Regions from separate parts of the Streptomyces sp. NBC_00670 genome, predicted to be linked through region 1. Evidence: riboswitches for the same ligand, from Rfam matches in the RefSeq annotation. Region 1 holds a riboswitch; the other holds the start of a gene.
What was found. Region 1 has a riboswitch for cobalamin ahead of OIE12_RS01715 (ABC transporter substrate-binding protein). Riboswitches for the same ligand answer to the same signal wherever they lie in the genome.
Positions count from the first base shown of each region.

Region 2: linked by a shared signal. The riboswitch ahead of OIE12_RS25585 (HoxN/HupN/NixA family nickel/cobalt transporter) and the one ahead of OIE12_RS01715 (ABC transporter substrate-binding protein) in region 1 are both predicted to bind cobalamin.

Region 1 is NZ_CP109017.1:412,045-419,693, forward strand. It holds gene OIE12_RS01705 (ABC transporter ATP-binding protein) at 1-6, opposite strand, end outside; gene OIE12_RS01710 (FecCD family ABC transporter permease) at 3-1,016, opposite strand; gene OIE12_RS01715 (ABC transporter substrate-binding protein) at 1,013-2,026, opposite strand; cobalamin riboswitch at 2,086-2,303, opposite strand; gene OIE12_RS01720 (L-idonate 5-dehydrogenase) at 2,714-3,772, opposite strand; gene OIE12_RS01725 (MFS transporter) at 3,769-5,166, opposite strand; gene OIE12_RS01730 (mannitol dehydrogenase family protein) at 5,352-6,830, opposite strand; gene manD (D-mannonate dehydratase ManD) at 6,838-7,649, opposite strand, start outside.
Region 2 is NZ_CP109017.1:5,763,719-5,771,367, reverse strand. It holds gene OIE12_RS25615 (LLM class F420-dependent oxidoreductase) at 1-290, opposite strand, end outside; gene OIE12_RS25610 (ATP-binding protein) at 504-1,655, shown strand; gene OIE12_RS25605 (nucleotide pyrophosphohydrolase) at 1,652-2,059, shown strand; gene OIE12_RS25600 (DUF6099 family protein) at 2,233-2,709, shown strand; gene OIE12_RS25595 (cell division protein SepF) at 2,758-3,168, opposite strand; gene OIE12_RS25590 (ArsR/SmtB family transcription factor) at 3,269-3,622, opposite strand; cobalamin riboswitch at 3,801-4,012, shown strand; gene OIE12_RS25585 (HoxN/HupN/NixA family nickel/cobalt transporter) at 4,043-5,215, shown strand; gene modA (molybdate ABC transporter substrate-binding protein) at 5,401-6,213, shown strand; gene modB (molybdate ABC transporter permease subunit) at 6,270-7,094, shown strand; gene OIE12_RS25570 (ABC transporter ATP-binding protein) at 7,091-7,649, shown strand, end outside.

The DNA.
Region 1 (7,649 bases):
GCTCATGCCTTCCTCCGGTCCCGGTACAGCACGGCCACGAAGGCCGGGACGCCGATGAGGGAGGTGACGACGCCGACCGGCACCTCCTGCGGGTCCAGCACCGTACGGGCCGCGGTGTCGACCCACACCAGGAAGACGGCGCCCGCCAGCGCGGTGACGGGCAGCAGTCGGGCGTGCCCGGAGCCGGTGAGCACCCGGGTGGCGTGCGGCAGCACCAGGCCGACGAAGCCGATCGCCCCGGCGCAGCTCACCAGGGCGGCGGTGAGCAGCGCGGTCGCGCACAGCAGGACGAGGCGGGCGCGCGCCACCCGTACGCCGAGCCCCGCGGCGGCCTCCTCACCGAAGGCGAACGCGTCCAGGGTGCGGGCGTGGCCGAGGCAGACCAGCAGGACGACGCCGAGCACGCCGGAGCACAGCAGCACCTCCGACCAGCCCGCGCCGGTCAGCGAGCCGAGCAGCCAGAACAGCACGCCCCGGGTGGTCTCGGCGTCCGCCGACGTCAGCACGACGAAGGAGGTCAGTGCGGAGAACAGCTGCATGGCGGCGACCCCGGAGAGCACCACCCGGTCCGTGCTGCCGCCCAGGCTGTGGCTGAGCAGCAGCACCAGAGCGAACGACAGCAGCGCCCCGACGAACGCGCCCGCCGACAGCGACACCGCTCCTCCGCCCACCCCGAGGACGACCACCGCGACCGCCCCGGTGGAGGCACCGGAGGAGACGCCGAGAACGAACGGGTCGGCCAGCGGATTGCGCAGCAGCGACTGCATCACCGCCCCGCACAGCGCGAGCCCCGCCCCGCACACCGCGGCCAGCAGCGTGCGCGGCATCCGCAGGTTCCACACGATGCCGTCCCGCAGCGGCGCGAGCGCGCTCTCTCCCAGGCCGACGTGCGAGGCGACCGACGCCCACACGTCCGCCGCCGAGATGTCGGCGGGCCCGATGGTCACGGCGAGCGCGACCGACACGGCCAGCGCCAGCAGCCCCCCACCCGTCAGCAGCGCGACCCGCGCGCTCACTTCGCGAGCCCGAAGTCGCGCAGCCCCGCGGCGACCTGCTCGATGCCCTCGACGGTGCGCAGGGAAGGGTTCATCGCCTGCCCGCTGAGCAGGACGTAGCGCTTCTCGCGGACGGCGGTGAGATGGCGGGTGGCGGGGTTGCTCTCCAGGAACCGGATCTTGGCCTTGGCGGACTCCGCCGTCTGCGACTTGCGCGTCAGATCGCCGATCACCAGGACGTCCGGGTCGCGGTCGGCGACGGTCTCCCAGTTGATCTGCGGCCACTCGTCGTGCGTGTCGTCGAAGACGTTCTCCGCGCCGACGGCACGGGTGATGGCGCCGGGGGCGCCGCAGCAGCCGGCCAGATAGGGCGACTGGGAGTTGGCGAACCAGTACATGAGGGAGACACCGGAGGCGTCGAGCCCGTCGGTGGCGTCCGTGACCCGCTTCTTCAGCCGCGCCACGAGCTTCTCCCCCCGCGCGTCGACGCCGAAGGCACGGGCCAGGTCGCGTATCTCCCCGTACACGGTGTCGAGGGTGAGCGGCGTGCTGCGGGAGCCGTCGCCGCCGCTGTCGTTGTCCTTGCCGGCGGCGCAGTCGGAGGGCGAGACGTAAGTGGGCACGCCGAGTTCCTCGAACTGGCCGCGGGTGGCCACGCCGCCCTTGCCGAGCGTGGAGACGAACGAGGCGGTGACGAAGTCGGGTTCGGCGTCCAGCACCTTCTCGAAGGAGGGGTTGTTGTCGGCCAGCCTCGGCACGGTGGCGTTCTGCTTCTCCAGTCCCTTCATCACGGGGTCGGTCCAGGTGGCGGTCCCGGCCATGCGGTCGGCGAGACCGAGGGCGAGCAGGATCTCGGTGGTGCCCTGATTGAGGGAGACGGCACGCTGCGGCGGCGACTTCAGGGTCACCTTGTGCCCGCAGTTGGTGAGGGTGACGGCGCCCTCGGTGTCCCCGCCGCTTGGGACGCCGGAGCCGGCGCAGGCGGTGACGAGAAGGACAGGGGCGACGAACAGCGCGGCACGACGGAACATGGAACGCCTCGATTGTCGGGGCTCGAACGCGGAGCCTGGCCGGTGGACTTCCCCCGCGCACGGGCGCGGAGGTGCCAGCAGGTCTTCGGACTCGGGTTCGTCCGGACGAGGCGCCTTCCCGAGGAGAGGTCGACACCGGCGGTGTACCGCCGGCACCCTCCCACTCCCAGTGGCGTAGAGATGCCCCGCCCGTCCCCCTCACCGCTGCGCGTCAGCTCCGGATTCCCACCGGATTCCCTGGCCATGGTGCGGCACGACTGGCCCCCGCAGCGTACAAGAACCCCACCCGCCACGAACCAGCGCCCCGTAAGGGGCGCGGGGCTGTATTGCATCTGCGGCTCCGCCGCGGGGGCGCGAGAAGCGCGCCCGTAAGGGGCGCGGGGAACTGCGCGACCAGCCCCCACCGGCGGTCAGCCGACAAAGCACTCCCGGGGTCCAAGGGGCGGAGCCCCTTGAAGGGAGGATGGGGGTCCCCCCTGCTCGAACGAAGTTGAGAGCTTGGGGGAGGGTAGGGGCGGCGGGGGCGAAAACCAAAAAGAGGCCCACCCCGACAACCGTCGGAATGGGCCTCACCGAGCGCTGGGCAGGCCTTGCACCTGCATCTCCCCGCAGGAAGCGGGGCGTCTTTCCTTGGACGACCAACGCCTGGAGTTCACCGCCCGGTTACCCCGGCGGCACTTCCAAGATCTACTCTACCCCACTCCCCACACCCCCCGCACCACCCCCGAGCCGCAACATCACCTTCCCACTCCCACTCCCCCGGTCCCCCGCGACCACCAACGCCTCCCCCGCCCGCTCGATCCCGAACTCATGCGTCACCAAGGGCGACAGGTCCAAGCCCTCCCCCAACGCCCGCAACGCCTCACCGATCTCGTCGACGAACCGGTACGACCCCACCCACGTGATCTCCCGCGTCACCAACTCCCCCAGCACCGCGGGAACTTCGGCCCCCGGCAAGTTACCCACCTGCACCACCGTCCCCCCACGGGCAGTGGCCCGCAGCACGGGCCCGAGCGCGCCCGGCGCCCCCGACGCCTCGAACACCACCTCCACGTCGTCCGGCAACCGCTCGCCCCGCCCGGTGTTCCGCACCTCCCCCGCGCCCAACGCCCGGGCCACACCGAGCGAGGACTCCGCGATGTCGGCGGCGACCACGGCCCCCGCACCCCGCAGCCTCGCCGCGGCGACGACCAACGACCCGATGGGCCCCACCCCGTTGACCAGTACGGTCCGCCCCCGCAGGTCACCGGCACGGTGCACGGCGTGCAGCGCGACCGCCAACGGCTCGGCCAGCGCCCCGTCCCGCGTGCTCACCCCGTCCGGCAGCACCCTGAGCTGCCCGGCCGGCACGGCCTTGAGCTCGCTGAACCCCCCGTCGGTGTGCGGATCGAAGGCGGCGGAGCCGAAGTACCGTACCCGTGCGTGGAGGTTGGTGCGTCCGGCGATCCGCTCCGGCAGTACCTCGTCCCCGACCACCCGGGCCGGATGGACGGCGACCGGCTGCCCGCCCTCGAACCCGCGCACACCGGGCCCCGTGCGGACGACCCGCCCGGCGACCTCGTGCCCGAGCACCATGGGGTGCTTGAGCACGGCCGTACCGGACCCACCGTGCCGCCAGTACGCCAGGTCGGAGCCGCAGATCCCGCCCCACTCCATGGCGACGAGCACCTCACCGGGGCCGGGTACCGGATCGGGCAGCTGGTCGATGCGCAGATCACCGGCACCGTGTACGACGACGGCCTTCATGCCGCGTCCTCCCATCGGACGAGGTCGCGCCCCTTCGTCTCGGGTGCGACCCAGGCGGAGACGAGCGTGATGAGGGAGTAGCCGACGAGCATCGCGGCGATGGGCCACCAGTGGTGGGTGGCGGCGGTGAGCGTCGCCGCGATGACGGGTCCGACGGCGGTGGCGAGGATGCCGCCGATCTCCTTGGCGACGGCGAGCTGGGTGAACCGGGTGCGGGAGCCGAAGAGTTCGGCCATGGTGACGCTCTCCAGCGAGAACAGTCCGAGGACACCGATGTTGAGGGCGAGGACGACCGCGATCGTGAGCGCCACGGTGCCGCCGTTGGCGATGACGTACATCAGTGGTACGGCGACGACCATGGTGAGCGCGGTCAGCGCGAGGTAGACGGGCCGGCGGCCGAAGCGGTCGCCGAGCAGGCCGACGACCGGCACGGTGACGAAGCCGAGCAGTGAGCCGTAGACGATGGCGGTGGTGGGTACGGAGCGGTCCACCATGAGGGTGGTGGCGAGGTAGCCGACCAGGAAGGTCTGGATGAGCCCCGAGTTGCCGGCCTGGCCGAAGCGCAGACCGAGCGCGAGGAAGAAGGCCCGGCCCTTGCGCTGGCGCAGCCCGGCCTCCAGGGTGTGCGCACCGGCCGCGCCGGGCTCCGTCCCGGGACCGCCGTCGGCCTGCAGTTCCTTGCGCGAGAGCGCGACACCGTCGACCACGTCGGGGCGTTGCTCGAAGACCGGGCTCTCCTTGAGGTGGGTGCGCAGCCACACGGCGAAGAGCAGCAGCAGGAAGCTGCACAGGAACGGCAGACGCCAGCCCCAGGCGAGCATCTGGTCCTCGGAGAGGGTGGCGAGGAGCACGGCCCACAGCCCGGAGGCGGCCAGTGTGCCGGAGTTGGTGCCCAGCGAGACCAGGGAGGAGATCAGTCCCCGGCGGCCGGACGGGGCGTACTCGGTCAGCATCGCGGTGGCGCCCGCGATCTCCGCGCCGGCGCCGAAGCCCTGGATCAGGCGGAGCGCGACGAGCAGGATCGGGGCCGCGATGCCGAGGGTGGCGTACGACGGCAGGACGCCGATGAGGGTGGTGGACGCGCCCATCAGCACGATGGTGAGGAACAGCACCTTCTTGCGACCGATCCGGTCGCCGAGGCGGCCGAAGTGGACGGCGCCGGCGAGGCGGGCGACGTACCCGACGCCGTAGGTCGCCATCGCGGCGATCAGGCCGATGGCGGGGCTGACGTCGGGGAAGAAGACCTGGTTGAAGACGACGGCCGCGGCGAGTGAGTAGAGCTGGAAGTCCATGAACTCCATCGCGGTACCGAGCCACCCGGACACGGCGGCGCGGGTGAGATCCCGGGTGGTCCGGGTCGCCCTGCCGGGCGGGGCGTGGGTGGTGTGGGTCATCGTGTGCCTCCGTGAGTCGCCAAAGGGGGTGGGGTACGGCGGGTGGGCGGGTGCGGGTACGTCGTGGTTGCTCGCGCAGTTCCCCGCGCCCCTGGGTTGGTCGGGTTGGCCGGGGTCGTGAGGAGGGCGTCGACACTCGCGCCCCCGCACCCGCCCACGCGCGGCACCGCCCCCGACTCCCCGCGTCAGAGCTCGACGCGCCCCGCGCGCAGCGCGGGAAGCCTCGCGGCCACGGCCGCGACGAGATCCGGCGCGCCCGCCAGATCCGCCGCGCCGATCGTCGTCAGCAGCCGGCCGACGACGGATGCCGGATCACCGGCATGCCCGCACCGCGCGAGCGCCTCCGCCGCCGGGTCCGTGGTTCCGTGGACCTGGCCACCGTCGGCCCCGGGCCGCGTGGCCGCCACCCACGCCGCCAGCGCCAGCTCGAGTACCGGCGTGGCGGCCCCCGCCACCCGAAGTGCCCGCAACGGTCCCATCCACCGCTCGGGGATCTTCAGGGACCCGTCGGACCCGATCTGACGCAACAGGTGCCGCATCGCCGGGTTGCGGAACCGTTCGACGAGGTCGTCGGTGTAGCGCGCCGGGTCGGGGCCGCCCGGGGGCAGCGTGGGGGCGACCTCCGCGCAGTAGGCGCGGACCAGCCGTTCACCCCACTCCGTCTCCATCACCTCGGCCACGGTCCGGCACCCGGCGGCGGCGCCGAGGTACGCCATGGCGGAGTGCGCCCCGTTGAGCAGGCGCAGCTTGGTGAGCTGGTACGGGGCGACGTCCGGTACGAAGAGCGCACCGCCGTGTTCCCAGGGCGGGCGCTCCGCGCGGAAGGAGTCCTGGAGGACCCACTGCCGGTAGGGCTCCCCGGCTACGGGCAGTGCGTCGCGCAGGCCGAGCGCCGCAGCCGCGGCCTCGCGGTCCTCACCGGTCGTGGCGGGGACGATGCGGTCGACGACGGTGTCGGGGAAGGCGACCTCGGCGGCGAGCCAGTCCAGCAGCGCCCGCCGGTCGGGCCAGGCGGAACGCTCGACGAACTCGCGTACGACACGGGCAAGTGCCGCCCCGTTCCCGGCCGCGTTGTCGCAGGAGACGACGGAGAGCGGGGCCGCCGGGCCGCGGAAGCGGACGGCGAGGGACGCGGCGAGCCGGCCGACGACGGTGACCATGTCCGCGGTGCCCGTCCCACCGGTGGCTGCCAGGTCGGCGACGATGCCGGCTGCCCCCGCGTCCAGTCCGCCGGTGTCGGCGTCACGGGCGTAGCCCTTCTCGGTCACGGTGAGCGTGACCGTGGTGACCTCGGGCGAGGCGAGCAGCGCGTCGACCCGGTCGGCGTCGGGGCGCATCGTCAGCGCGTCGACCAGGGCGCCGACCACGCGCGTACGGGCCCCTCCGGGCGCGCGGTCGGTGACCGAGTACAGGCAGTCCTGTGCGCGCAGGGCGGCGGCCGTCCCGGCGGAGCGCGGGGCGACAGCGACGATGCCCCAGGGTGCGCCGGAGCGCGCGGCGGCCGTCTCGGTGTAGAGGGCCTGGTGGGCCCGGTGGAAGGCGCCGGGCCCGAAGTGGACGGTGCGCGGCCGCAGTTCGCGGGGGTCGACGAGCGGGCGGTGTGCGGGGGCGAGCCGGGAGAGGGTGTCCCGGCTCAGGTCGCTCGGGGCGTGCTGTTGGGTCACGGGGCCCTCACCAGTCGTGGACCGAGCCGTCGAGGCGGCGGGCGACGGGCAGGTAGCGGGGGTCGTAGGGGAAGCGTTCGGCGGCCTTCTCGTCGTACTCGACGCCGAGCCCGGGGGCCTCTCCGACGTGCAGCATGCCGTCGGCGTAGCGCACCTCGCTGCGGAAGACCTCCCCGGTCTCCTCGACGTGCGGCATGTACTCCTGGATGCCGAAGTTGGGGACGGCGGTGTCGAGGTGGACGGCCGCGGCGAGCGTGATCGGTGAGAGGTCGGCGGCGCCGTGGGAACCGGTGCGGACCTGGTAGAGCGCGGCGAGGTCGAAGATGCGGCGCAGGTGGGTGATGCCGCCGGCGTGCACGACGGTGGTGCGGACGTAGTCGATGAGCTGTTCGGTGATGAGGTGCTGGACGTCCCAGATGGAGCTGAGCACCTCGCCGACGGCGAGCGGGGTCGTGGTGTGCTGCCGGATGAGGCGGAAGGACTCCTGGTTCTCGACCGGGGTCGGGTCCTCCATCCAGAACAGCCGGCAGTCCTCCACCCGCTTGCCGAACCGGGCGGCCTCGATCGGGGTGAGCCGGTGGTGCACGTCGTGCAGGAGGTGGAAGTCGAACCCGAAGCGGTCGCGGACGGCCTCCAGGTAGGTGGGCGCGAAGTCCAGATAGGCCTCGGTGGACCAGGGCTGCTCCTCGGGCAGGGAGTGGGCGGCGGGTTCGTAGACGGGGCCGACGCGCACGCCGTAGCTGCCGGGGACGCCGGGGACGGCGGCCTGGGCGCGGATCGCCTTGTACCCCAGCTCGCGGAAGCGGGCGACGTCGTCGA
Region 2 (7,649 bases), 5.4 Mb from region 1:
CCGGACATCTGGTCGACCTGGGCGACCTGGATGGCGAGCACGCCGGGCAGCCGGAAGGTGCCGGCGGTCATGAGCGTGCCGAGGCGGATACGGCGGGTCTCCCGGGCGAGCCCCGCGAGGGTGACCCAGGCGTCGGTGGGCCCGGGCAGCCCGTCGCCGTCACCCATCCTGAGGTAGTGGTCCGAACGGAAGAAGGCGTCGAACCCGAGTTCCTCCGTCGCCTTGGCGACGGCGAGGAGCGTGTCGTAGTCGGCACCCTGCTGGGGCTCGGTGAAGATGCGGAGGTCCATACGCTCCATCCTGCCTGGCGGCGGGGGTGGAGCGCGACGGGGGTGACCACGCGGCGGTTCTCCGCCCCCGCGCGCCCGCAGGGGCGCGGGAACCGCGCGACCAGCCACGACGCGCCGCGCACGACAACCCGCCCTCCGCCCCGGTCCCCCGTTCGTGCGAAGCACTCCCCGGCGGAACGGTTCGCCGCGCCCACCGCCGTCTACGTTCCCCGCATGCACCCGCCCCCGGCCCCCGCGCGGACCCCCACCACCCTCCGCCCCCACCTCACCGAACTCCACCTCTCCACCTACGCCGGCCACCGCCGCACCACCCTCCCGCTGGGCCGTCTCACCCTCCTCACCGGCCCCAGCGGCAGCGGCAAGTCCCGCGCCCTGGAGGCCTACGCCGCCCTCGCCCGCCTCGCCGCCGGCGCCGACCTCACGGAGGCGTTCCCGGCCCCGGCGACCTGCGTGCCCCGCACCGCCCGCCCCGACCCCCAGCACCGCCGCGGCTTCCGCATCGGCTGCACCGCCGACGGCCCCGCCGGTCCCGTCCGCCTCGACGTGGCCGTCCAGGTCGAACCCGAACTCCGCCTCGTCGGCGAACGGTTGACGTCCGACGGGCTGCCGCTGCTGCAGACCGCGCTGCGCGACCCCGGCCGCCGCGTCGTGCAGGCCGCCTGGCACACCGCCGGCGCCGTCCCGGTGACGAGGGGGCCGTTGCCCGACGACCGGCTCGGCACCGCCCTGCTCCCGCTGCGCGTGGCCGGGGGCACCGACGGTCAGCGCAGGGTGCTCGCGGCCGCCGAGCAGATGGTGGTGGCACTGCGCTCGGTCTTTCCCTGCGACCCGCGCCCCGAGCGGATGCGCGCCCCCGTGGCACCGGGCGGGGGCCGGCTGCTGTCCGGCTGCGACAACCTCGCCGACGTGCTGTTCCGCACCCGCGAAGAGTGCGGGCAGCGGCACGCGCTGCTGGTCGCCGCCGTCCGCGCCGGCACCGCGGGGACGGTGACCGGACTGCGGGTGGAGCACGGTGACGACGGCCTTCTCCGCGCCTGCGTCGACCGCGGCGAGGGCTCCCCGGCCACGCCGCTCGAACTGCTCGGCGACGGCGAACTGCGCCATCTCGCCCTCGCCCTGGTACTGCTCACCGGGCCCGGAGTCCTGGAGGTGGACCCCGTGGGGGAGGTCCCGGCGGCATTGCAGACGCTCACCGTGCTGGCGGACGGCCTCGACCGCTCCCTGGACCCGCACCAGCTGCGGGAACTGCTGCGGCTGGCGGTGCGGATGTGCGACCGCGGGCACATCCGGCTGATCGGCGCGGTCGCCGACGCCTCGCGGGTGGCCGGGGTGGAGGGCGTGACGGTGCTACACCTGGGCGCGTGAACGAACACCCGCATGAGGAACAGCCCCATGACCAACACCCGCCGGATCTGGCCCATTTGCAACGCCGGCTCGTGGACTTCGCGGCCGCGCGCGGCTGGTGGCCGCACCACACCCCGAAGAACCTGGCGGCCGCGCTGAGCGTGGAGGCGTCCGAACTGCTGGAGATCTTCCAGTGGCTGACACCGGAGCAGTCGGAACGGGTGATGACGGACCCCGAGACCGCGTTCCGGGTCCGGGACGAGGTCGCTGACGTGCTGGCGTATCTGCTCCAGCTCTGCGAGCGGCTGGACGTCGACCTGCTGACGGCGCTGGACGAGAAGATCGACCGCAACGAGATCCGCTTCCCCGCACCCGCCCCGGTGCCCGAACCGGGGACTGCCCCGGAGCCCGCCCCCGAGGCGTGAACCCCACCCTCCTTCGTCACTCCATGTAGTGATGATGTTGTCCACCATCGGCCCTCTGTCCACAGATTTCGGACGACCTCTGGCTTTTCGACTGGATGACCTTCACTCTGGGTAATGAACAAGGGAGTCGGGTGGGCGCGTGGCGAGCGCGCCGGAGGGAACGGGGGCAGCGCATGGACGCGGTGCGGCTCATCGTGGAGAGCAGGCGTGCCCTGACGGACAGCGAGGACGCCTTACGGATCACGGCGGAGGCGTGGCAGGCCTACGCCCTGGCGCAGGCGATCGGCAGCCGGCTCGCGGTGTCCGGCCCCCCGCAGCTCCGCGGCGAGGCGCTGGGGCTGACGGAACTGGCGGGCAGAGGGTGCGGGGTCCTGGACGCCCCGCCACCCCTCGTCGCCGATCTGCGCGCCGCGCACCTCACCGAACTGGGCGACGCGCGCAAGGCATTGCTGGAACTGGGCTCGCTGCTCGTGGAGGTGGCCATGTCACTGGTCGCCCTCGCGAGCACGGCGGGAGAGGAAGGGGCGTACTGGCAGTGCATGGAAGCGATCGACGCGGCGGACGAGTCCCGGGACCGTGTCCAGGAGATGCTCCGCCGTCTGGCACTGACGGAGGAGGAGCCCACCCGCTGGGACGCGGCACTGGGCTGACCCGGGCGCGGAGCCGTTCGGAACCACGGCGCCCCGCGCCCCGCGCCCCTACTGGGGCGGGGTGACCTCCGTGTCCGGTGGGGTGAGGAGGAAGACGTTCTTGTCGACCCGGTGCATGCCGCTGGCCAGGCCGAAGACGACTCCCGTGCTGAAGTCGAGGACGCGCTTGGCGACCTCCGTCTCCGCGTTGGTGAGATCGAGGAGGACCGGGACGCCGGCCATCAGCGTCTCGGCGACGTCGCGGGCGTCGGCGAAGACGTTGACCCGCAGGACGACGAACCGGCGCCTGGCCTCCGTCTCGGCCTCGGCGTAGGCCCGGTGGTCGTAGGAACGGTGGTCCACCGCCGACGGCCAGGCGTCCCGGCCACGCAGCGGCACGACCTGGGCGAGCCCTTCCCACTGTTCGTCGGTGACATCGTGGCTGTTCACCGGCCCTCCCCGTCGGCTCGCACTGGTCATCTGCACGGGCCAATTCTTACGCATCGTCACCCGATCGGCCGAACGCGACACGGTCCGCGACGCCCCCGGCATCGCGGCCGGTCTGCCGATCCGATGCGGTTCAGGTGGTTCTGACCAGTTTCAGAAGGTCCAGCATCACCGGGTCGATCACCCGGTACCGCACGATCCGCCCCTGCCGCTCCCCCGCCACCACCTCCGCCGTCCGCAGCAGCCGCAGCGCCTGCGAGACCGCCGGGTCGTTCATGCCCGTGGCGATGGCGAGGTCGGAGACGGCGAGCGGTCCCGTCCGGTCGAGGGCCAGCAGGAGGGAGAGCCGGCCGGGGTCGGCGAGCAGGGAGAAGCGGTCGGCCCAGGCGCGTACGGCCTCCGGCTCACCGATGGCGGCGATGGCCTCGCACACCCGGTGGCCGTCGATGGTGCGCCGGTCGGCACGGTCGGCGGGGACGAGATGCATGCGGGCATTGTTCCAGGCGGACGGCGGACGGTGGCCGGTTCCGGGGCTTTCGGATCGTCCTCGCGTGCTCCGCGGCGTCCGCGTGATCTGTGCCACCTGCCACACCTGCTCTGCGTGATCTGTCCCACCTGCAACACCTGCGCAGATATGCAGTCTTGCAGGTGTCGGCGGGCGCCCCCTATGGTGGCCGGGCCGTGGTGCTCGGGAAGACCGGTGCAGGCCCCTTTCGGGGGGTCGAGTCCGGAGCGGCCCTCGCCACTGTGATCGGGGAGTTCCCGTCCCGTGCCGCCCTCGGGTGGCGCCACTGGTCGTGCGCACGCACGGCCGGGAAGGTTGGGGCGGGCGCGTCGACCCGTCAGCCAGGAGACCGGCCACGGCATCTCACGAAGTGATCCACGAGGTGCTGGAGCGTGATGCGAAATGGCCCTGCCCGCGCGCCCTTCCGGGCGATCGTCCGCGACCCCCGCGGCCCCCACAGACCCCGCGACCCCCGCGGCCGACGCGGCCGCCGTCCCCACCGTCTCCTTCCGCTGGCGGCGTGAGGACACCGTCCGTACCGCCGGACTGCTGGCGGTGATCCTGGCCCTGCACGTGGTGGCGTTCGGGGTGCTGTTCCTGCTGGTGGTGCCCGAGCACTACGAGGTCGGCTCCAAGGCCTTCGGCATCGGGCTCGGCATCACCGCCTACACGCTCGGCATGCGGCACGCCTTCGACGCCGACCACATCGCGGCCATCGACAACACCACCCGCAAGCTCATGGCCGACGGCAAGCGTCCGGTGTCGGTCGGGTTCTGGTTCGCGCTCGGGCACTCCGGCGTGGTGGTCGCCATGGCCGCGCTGGTGGCGGGCGGCGCCGCGCTCGCCGGCACGCTGCTGGACGACGGCTCGCGCACGCACCAGGTGCTGGGCGTGGTCGGCACCACCGTCTCCGGCGGCTTCCTGTATCTGATCGCCGCCCTGAACCTGGTGGCGCTGCTCGGCATCCTGCGGGTGTTCCGGGCGATGCGGGCCGGCACGTACGACGAGGAGGCGCTGGAGGCGCATCTGGACTCGCGGGGGTTCATGAACCGGATCCTGGGCCGGCTCACCCGCTCCATCAGCCGTCCGGGGCAGATGTTCCCACTCGGCTTCCTCTTCGGGCTCGGCTTCGACACCGCGACCGAGGTGACGCTGATGGTGATGGCGGGCAGTGGTGCGGCCGCGGGGCTGCCGTGGTACGCGATCCTGTGCCTGCCGTTGCTGTTCGCCGCCGGGATGAGCCTGTTCGACACGCTGGACGGGACGTTCATGAACTTCGCCTACCAGTGGGCGTTCTCCAACCCGGTGCGCAAGGTGTTCTACAACCTGACGATCACGGGGTTGTCGATCGCCGTCGCGTTCGTGATCGGGACGATCGAGCTCGTTGGCGTGCTGCACGAGAAGCTGGATCTGACGGACTCCGTGACGGGGTGGATCGCGGGGCTGGATCTCGACAACGTCGGGTACGTGATTGCCGGGCTGTTCGTGGTGGTGTGGGCGTTGGCCATCGGGTACTGGCGGCTGGCTCGGGTCGAGCAGCGGTGGGGGCGGCCGCGGGCGGCCGACGGCGGGTGAGGGGGCACGGGGCTCCGCCCCGTTTCGCGCAGTTCCCCGCGCCCCTGATGTAACGCACGTGCCAGGTTGATTCGCTAGACACCGTTGCTTCTGCTGGCGATCTGGTGCCCTCTGCCTCGTATCTGCGAGAATATGATCAGGGTGGCCATGAGGTGTGACGCCCAGGCAGAGGGAGACCTTCAGTGATGACCCGTATGTCCCGCCGTGCTCGTCGGCGGGTGTTCGCCGGGGTCGGTGTCGCCGCCGTGCTGGTGGCGGCCGGTGCCTGTTCGTCCGATTCCGATTCCGGTTCCGGTTCCGGTTCCGATGACTCGGCGAAGGTCTCCGGGACGGTGACCGTGTTCGCGGCGGCCTCCCTCCAGGAGAGCTTCACCGCGCTGGGGAAGACGTTCGAGAAGCGGTACCCGGGCACGAAGGTCACCTTCAACTTCGGCGGCAGTGACAGCCTCGCCGCCGGGATCACCGGCGGCGCCCCCGCCGACGTGTTCGCCTCCGCCAGCCCGAAGACGATGAAGACAGTGACGGACGCCAAGGACGCGGCCGGTACGCCGTCGACCTTCGTGCGCAACCGTCTGGAGATCGCCGCCCTGCCCGGCAACCCCGACAAGATCTCCTCCCTGAAGGACCTGACGAAGTCGGGGCTCAAGGTCGTCCTGTGCGCCAAGACCGTGCCGTGCGGCGCGGCCGCGCAGACCGCGCTGGAGGCGAGCGGCCTGAAGCTCACCCCCGTCTCGTACGAGCAGGACGTCAAGAGCGCGCTGACGAAGGTGGAGCTGAAGGAGGCCGACGCGGCCGTCGTCTACCGCACCGATGTGAAGGCGGCGGGTGACAAGGTGGAGGGCGTGGAGTTCCCCGAGTCGGCCAAGGCCGTCAACGACTATCCGATCGTCCAGCTGAAGAACGCGGAGAACGCGGCCGGGGCGAAGGCGTTCATCGCCCTGGTGAAGTCGGCGGAGGGCCAGAAGGTGATGAGCGCGTCCGGGTTCCTCTCACCGTGACGGGCGGGCTTCGACGTGCGCGGCCGGTCCGGGGCGGCCGTCGCACGGGCGCCCCGCTGCCGGGCGGCCGACGCACCCGCGTCCCGCTGCCGGGCGGCCGTCGCACCGGCGCCCCGCTGCCGCTGCTGCTCCCTGCCCTGGTGGGCCTCCTTTTTCTCCTGCTGCCGCTGCTCGCGCTGCTGCTCCGGGCCCCGTGGCGCGATCTCCCGGACCAGCTCACCAGCGCGCAGGTCTGGCAGGCGCTGCGGCTCTCGCTGCTGAGCGCGACGGCCGCGACCGCCGTCAGTCTCGTCCTCGGCGTGCCGCTGGCCTGGCTGCTGGCCCGTACCGAGTTCCCCGGGCGCGGCCTGCTGCGGGCGCTGGTGACGCTGCCGCTGGTACTGCCGCCTGTGGTGGGCGGTGTGGCACTGCTGCTGGCACTCGGCCGCAACGGGGTGGTCGGGCAGTGGCTGGACGAGTGGTTCGGGGTCACGCTGCCGTTCACGACGACGGGCGTGGTGCTGGCGGAGGCGTTCGTGGCGATGCCGTTCCTGGTGATCAGCGTGGAGGGCACGCTGCGGGCGGCCGACCCGCGCTACGAGGAGGCGGCCGCCACGCTGGGGGCGTCCCGGTTCACCGCCTTCCGCCGGGTCACGCTGCCGCTGATCGCGCCCGGCGTGCTGGCGGGCGCGGTGCTGGCGTGGGCGCGGGCGCTGGGCGAGTTCGGGGCGACGATCACCTTCGCCGGCAACTTCCCCGGCCGTACGCAGACGATGCCGCTCGCGGTGTACCTGGCGCTCCAGAACGACCCGGCGGCGGCGATCGCGCTCAGCCTGGTGCTGCTCGCGGTGTCGATCGCGGTGCTGGCCGGGCTGCGCGACCGCTGGCTGACGGCGTCATGAGGACGGTGGGCGAACCGGTGGAGGCGGCACGGACCGACGAGGGTCTCGACGCGCGGCTGCTCGTCTCCCGCGGCTCCTTCCGTCTCGACGTCACGCTGACCGCCGCGCCCGGCGAGGTGGTCGCGCTGCTCGGCCCGAACGGCGCGGGCAAGACGACGGCACTGCGGGCGCTGGCGGGCCTGGTCCCCCTGTCCGACGACGGTGACGGTGGCAGCGGTGGCCGGCTGCGGCTGGACGGGGTGCCGCTGGACCGTACGCCGCCCGAGGCCCGCCCCGTCGGCGTCGTCTTCCAGGACTATCTCCTCTTCCCGCATCTGACCGCGCTGGACAACGTGGCGTTCGGGCCGCGCTGCCGGGGCGCGTCCAAGGCGGAGGCGCGGGCGCAGGCCGCCGAGTGGCTGGCGCGGCTGGGGCTGGCCGAGCACGCGGGCGCCAAGCCGCGCCGGCTCTCCGGCGGCCAGGCACAGCGGGTCGCGCTCGCCCGGGCGCTGGCGACCCGGCCCCGGCTGCTCCTCCTCGACGAGCCGCTGGCCGCGCTGGACGCCCGGACCCGGC